DNA from 2 places in the Cedecea davisae genome. Region 2 is predicted to be linked to the other one. Evidence: predicted binding sites of a transcription regulator. Region 2 holds the regulator's gene; the other holds the start of a gene.
The links. The regulator Fur, encoded in region 2, represses iron uptake genes when iron is present. The targets are predictions, from matches to a motif close to ATAATAATGAGAACNACTATCAA.

Region 1 (3,134 bases), 1.6 Mb from region 2:
GGTATTTAATCCCCGCTTCATACTGCTCGGCGGTTGTCGGTTTCAGCAGCTTGCCCTGGGCATCGGAAAGCACCTGCGGCGTCACGGCCTGGCTGTAGCTTACATAAGGCGAAATGCCGTTATCGAAGGCATACAGCAGCGAGGCGCGTCCGCTGAAGTGGTTATCGCTGCGGTTATCCGTTACGTCGCTGTCGATTTCCGGGGCCACGAGGTGGCTTTTGGTGGTCAGATGGTCGTAGCGGCCTGACAGCGTCATATGCCAGCGATCCCACTTCATTTCGTCCTGCAGGTACGCCCCGGTTTGCTCATACTGGCGGCGGCCAGATTTCACCAGCAGCCCCTGATTAATCGTCGCGTAGCTAGTGTCGCGCGGATCGTAATAATAGTAGCCGCCAACCCCGCCGGAAACGCCGGTCCATGGATTCAGCTTAGTGGTGTAGCCCGTACCGTCGGTCAGGTCGTTGGTGAATCGATGATATTCGCCGCCCAGCACAACTTTATGCTGAAGGTCGCCGGTGGCGAAGTCTGCTTCCAGCTGGTTGTCGATGGCCCAGGCGTCGAGGGATGAGTTCTCGCTGCTGTAATAGCGGTTGAGTTCATTGTGTTGAGTATCCGCCCAGCCAATCTGGTAAGCCTGGCGCAGCGCTACGTTGGAGTGGGTGTAGCTGGCGTTAGAGCGGAACGACCATACGCTGTCGAAGGCGTGGGCGAACTCATAGCTGTAGATCTGCTGGTGGCGCTTGAAGGCGTCATCGCCGGGCTGCACGTCGGAGAAGCCGGTATCAAGCTTGCGCCCGGTGGTGGTGTACAGGCTGCCGTCCCCCGGCACCGAGCCGTGGTAACCGCCTGAAGGATCTTTTTCCAGATAAGCTCTCAGCACCAGCGAAGTTGCATCATCCGGCTGCCACAGCAAAGAAGGTGAAATAGCGTAGCGTTCGTCGCGGGTGTTTTCGTATTGGGTATCGCTATTTTTGGTCAGGCCGGTAATACGGAAGGCCCACTGGTCGTTGATGGCGTTGGTGTAATCGAAAGCGGTGCCGTTGGTATTGTGGTTGCCGTACATCGCCCGTACGTGGCCTTCTTCAACAAACTGTGGGCGCTTAGAGGTTTCCATCACCAGGCCGCCCGGCACGGTCTGGCCGTAGAGCGCGGAAGAAGGGCCTTTAATCACGTCAAGGCGCTCAAGGAACCACGGGTCGACCTGAACGACGTTAAAGCTGCCCGCATCGCTCATCAGGCGCAGGCCGTCGAGGAAGATATTGTTGACGTCGCCGCCGTGGAATCCGCGCAGCGCAACGGTATCGTAGCGGGTTGCGCCGCCGGAGAAGCCGGTGAACACGCCCGGCGTGTAGTTAAGGGCGCTGTTAATCGTCATCGCGCCCTGGTCTTCCATCTGCTGACGGGTGACCACGGAGATGCTTTGCCCGGTAGTTATCAGCGGCTCATCGGTTTTTGTTGCGCCGCGGGTGGTGGTAGCGGTGTAGCCGAGCGTTGGGGAGGTAGCGGTATCGGCGGGTTTCGCCGTGACAACCAGGGTCTCTTCAGCCAGCGCGGATGCAGGGGCGATGAGGGCGAGCGCGCAGAGTAAAGCGGAGCGCTTTACGGTAAAAGCCTTTATCATTTTATTTGTCCAGGGAAGTATTGGGGTCATCATCCTGATGGAATTCCACCGCCGTGCCGGAAGGCGGGAAAGCGCAAAGTATCTACATGCGATTTCGAATGCGAATTATTATCGTTATTATTATCTCATTCAAGCGAAGTTATGATCTTTTTTGCGCGTAAAGTCCATGAAATGATTGGTGATTTAGGCCACTGATTGTTGAAAATGAAATAGTTCAGGAAGGAAAAGGCGGCCGCAGCCGCCGTATTATTAACGGGTAGGAGCCGGTTCCGTAGTCGCAGCAGGCTTTCCGGCAGCCGCGTCTGTTACCGGCCCCGGAGTTGCGGAAGGTAATTTATCCGGGGCGTTGTCGCAGGGTTTTTGTGTGCCGCAGAGTAAATCCAGCATCTTCAGGGTGACGCCGTTGGTCCAGCCGAATCCGTCCTGGAGAGGGTATTCACCGCCGCCGCCGGTTCCTGCTGTGGACACATTATATTTCTCAACCAGCTTCTGCTCGCTGTTATAAACCTGCTGCACGTTGTTCAGGAAGCGGAAGCTGACTTCCAGCGCCAGGTCTTTATGCCCATAGTTCTGTAAGCCTTCGGTTGCGACCCATTGCAGCGGCGCCCAGCCGTTTGGCGCATCCCACTGCTGGCCGGTTTTGACGCTGGTGGTGGCCAGGCCGCCGGCTTTGAGCAGAGACTGGCGCGTTGCTTTAGCCACTTTGTCCGCCCGCTCCTGGGAAGCCGCATGAACATAAAGTGGGAATAATGCCGCGGCGGTTAGCTGATTACGCACGCTATGGCTTTTAAGATCATAGTCTGCGTACCAGCCTTCTTTTGCATTCCACAAGTTTGCTTCGATAGCTTTTTGACGAGCGGCGGCTGCTTGCTTATAGGTCTTCGCGGCGGCGTCATCTTTTGCTATCAGGCTTGCGTGAGCGAGAGTTTGTTCGAGCTGGTAGAGCAGGGCGTTCAAATCAACCGGCACAATGCTGGTGGTGCGAATGGTGCCGAGCTGGGCCGGGTTATCCATCCAGCGCGAACTAAAGTCCCACCCCGAGGCCGCGGCGGCCCGCAGGTCGCGATAAATATCGGTTGCCGGTCTGGCAGGGGTATTTTTCGCAGTGGCGACGTCATCGAGGTAAGCTTCCGGGCGCGGCGTGTCTTTGTCATCCCAGTAACGGTTCAGCAGAGAGCCATCTTTAAGCTTCACCACCCGTTCGTGGGCTTCCCCGGCTTTAAGGGCGTCTGCGCCTTCCATCCAGTAAGCATATTCCTGTTTCAACTGCGGCAGATAAGTGCTGTAGACCTCATCGCCTTTCTTCTGCGCCAGCAGTTCGACCATCATCGCGAAAAACGGCGGCTGGGAGCGGCTCAGGTAGTAGCTGCGGTTGCCGTTAGGAATATGTCCCCAGCTATCAATTTCGTGGGCGAAGTTGTCCACCATATCCTGCACTTTATCCCACTGGCCGCTTTCCGCCAGGCCAAGCAGGGTAAAGTAGCTGTCCCAATAATAAACCTCGCGAAAGCGC
Region 2 (3,134 bases):
CAGGGCGTGATAGCTGTTTCCGCTGGCGATTCTGTTCTGCTATGATTGCCCTATACGTGGGCATTTAACGGCCAGCATACTATTTAGTTTCAAGAGGTTATTTTACTCATGGCAATCGTAGGCATTTTTTTCGGCAGCGACACCGGTAACACCGAAAATATCGCGAAAATGATTCAAAAACAGCTCGGTAAAGAAGTTGCTGAGGTGCGTGACATTGCTAAAAGCAGCAAAGAAGATCTCGAAGGTTTCGACATTCTGTTGCTCGGCATTCCAACCTGGTACTACGGCGAAGCCCAGTGCGATTGGGATGATTTCTTCCCAACCCTCGAAGAAGTCGATTTCAACGGCAAGCTGGTTGCGCTGTTCGGCTGCGGCGACCAGGAAGATTATGCAGAATACTTCTGCGACGCGCTCGGCACCATCCGCGACATCATTGAACCGCGCGGCGCGGCGATTGTTGGCCACTGGCCAACCGCAGGCTACCACTTCGAAGCCTCCAAAGGCCTCGCGGATGACGACCACTTTGTTGGCCTGGCGATTGACGAAGACCGCCAGCCAGAACTGACCGCAGAACGCGTTGAAAAGTGGGTTAAGCAGGTTTCTGAAGAGCTGAATCTGGCCGATATCATTAACGCCTGATTTCAATGGCGCAAATGATGAATTTGCGCCATCTTGATAGATTGCAGCAATGAAAATAATTGCTACAAGTTTGTAACTTTCTCGTACATCCCTGTACAATGTCTTCCTGATAGCTTGGCTGATAATTACTGTAAATGGCGACGCCGCCACGATTTTTCAGCCTTATTTTGCACCATACTTGCGGTTCCCATTTAGAAGCAGCAGTTCTATAATGAGACGCATTACTCTTAACGCTCACTGCAGTTTGAGCGAATCGTTAAGCAACAGGACAATTTCCGCATGACTGACAACAATACCGCATTAAAGAAGGCCGGCTTGAAAGTCACGCTTCCGCGATTAAAAATCCTTGAAGTGCTGCAAGAGCCGGTAAATCATCACGTCAGCGCGGAAGACTTATATAAACGACTGATCGATATGGGCGAAGAGATTGGCCTGGCGACGGTCTACCGCGTGCTGAACCAGTTTGACGATGCCGGGATCGTGACCCGTCATAATTTTGAAGGCGGCAAGTCCGTTTTTGAACTGACCCAGCAGCATCACCACGATCACCTTATCTGCCTCGACTGCGGTAAAGTGATTGAATTCAGCGATGACTCCATCGAGCTGCGCCAGCGTGAAATTGCCGCTCGTCACGGTATTCGCCTGACCAACCATAGCCTGTATCTGTACGGGCACTGCGCTGAAGGCGACTGCCGCGAAGACGAAAACGCTCACGCGCCTAAAGAGAAGTAAAGCGCTTTAGCGAACGCCGCCCTACTCTGACGGCGGCGCTCAAAAAAACAAAAACCGGTGAATCGCTTCACCGGTTTTTTTATCGACTAAAGAAAGTAAAGCCTTAGCCGTTGTTGGCGCGAATTTCCTGCCAAATTTTGTCGCAGCGTACTTTTGCCGCTTCGTCATTGCCGCTTTTTCTGGCCTGGATACATTTCTGGTAGTCCAGCACGTTAACCGTTTCCTTCTCGGCAAAGGCCTGGTGCTGTTTTTCCTGGCGCAGCACGTTCAGCACGCTCTGGCAGGCTTCAATTTTATCCGGGTTACCTTCCGCAGTATTGATACAGGCGCTATAGGCCTGCTTCAGGCGTGAGTCTTCCTTCGGAGCCGCAGGCTGAACGCAGGCGGACAGGCTAAAGGCTACGGCGGTAACCAGCAGAATCTTTTTCATATTCTATCCTTATCAAAATCGGGCGCTTTCGCGCCCGGTTTCACATCAGAAGATGGTGAATGGTGCGATAACGATGAATTTCACGTCACGCTCATCCTGGAACATGTTGCCGTAACCACCGCCCCAGCTTGGGATGTCTGAGTGGTTGTCGTACTGGGTAAAGTGCAGTTTGAACAGCGTACCTTTAGCACGACCTTCCTGCACGGTGTACATCGCGTCCAGACTGTAAGAAGACTCTTTGATTTTGTTGGCCGCAAGATCCTGACGGTTACCGGCAGCATCAAGCGCCCAGGTAGATGGTTTCGCATCCCATGCATAGACATAGGAGCCACCCACTGCCCAACCCGGCAGGTTCCAGTTGCTCAGGTCGTACATTGCGCCGAAGAATACCGCTTTTTCGCCGTTGGCGTTGAAGTCAGAGCGGTTATCCCACCACACGTCGAGACGGCCGTTGGAGGAAGCGTAGGTTGGGGTCATACGCTGCAGGAAGTACCCCTGCTGGCCTTCTGCCTTAACCATGGTTCCTTCGAGACGCAGGTCAACCTGGCCTACTTTATAGCCGAAGGTCAGTGCCTGCAGCCATGCGGTGCCGTCGTAAATATCGTTGATGGTATTATTGCTGGCTTTATCGCGGGTGCCGTAGAACTGGTAGCTGGTGCTCAGAGGGCTGCCTGCAACATCAAATTTGTAGCTGGCTTTAGCAAAATACTGGTCAACGAAGCCCTGGGCCTGGCCGAATGCCCCTTCCAGAATCAAGTCATTTTTGAAGTCATACTTCGCGCCGATGGAGTGCAGATAGTCGACTTTGGTCTTTTTGTCGTTCTGATAGAACTTATCCGTTTCCAGGTGCCATGGAGCCTTGTACTCGTTGGTCCACATGTAGGAGAAGCTCAGCGCGCCCGCATCGCCATAGTCAAAGGCAGCACCGGCTTCAGCACCCTGATAGGTACCCGGCATAAAGCTCCAGTGCGGAGCCAGCAGGGTCTGGCCGGTTGGCTGGATGTAACCCGCACGCGCCCAAACCGGGCCATATTTAAATTTAGCCGCGGCCTTATAGAGACTGATCCCGCTCTTATCGCCGGAATAATCTTCGCTGTAGCCTTTATTTTTGGAAGAGAAAGCGATTTCGTTCGGGTGGCCGCTGGCGCTATCTTCAGCCATTTCAATCGCGGTGAATGCCGCAATATCGAGACCAAACATATCGGCCGCATAGCCGGACTGGAAGTCGAGGTTGGCGTTCCAGGTGGAGTGTGACAGGTTGGTTTTGTATTTGCCGTCAGCTACATCTTTACGGTCACGCTCACGTTGCCAGTAATAGACGCCCCCGGTCAGC

Region 1: a site for Fur is predicted at 1,720-1,742, ahead of ACG1VR_RS09705 (TonB-dependent siderophore receptor). Genes of this name have one in related genera too.

Annotation. Positions count from the first base shown of each region.
Region 1 covers NZ_CP172054.1:1,953,486-1,956,619, forward strand. Annotated here, with positions in the region: gene ACG1VR_RS09705 (TonB-dependent siderophore receptor) at 1-1,621, opposite strand, end outside; gene treA (alpha,alpha-trehalase TreA) at 1,871-3,134, opposite strand, start outside.
Region 2 covers NZ_CP172054.1:3,542,526-3,545,659, forward strand. Annotated here, with positions in the region: gene fldA (flavodoxin FldA) at 109-639, shown strand; gene fur (ferric iron uptake transcriptional regulator) at 919-1,371, shown strand; gene chiQ (ChiQ/YbfN family lipoprotein) at 1,475-1,801, opposite strand; gene chiP (chitoporin) at 1,847-3,134, opposite strand, start outside.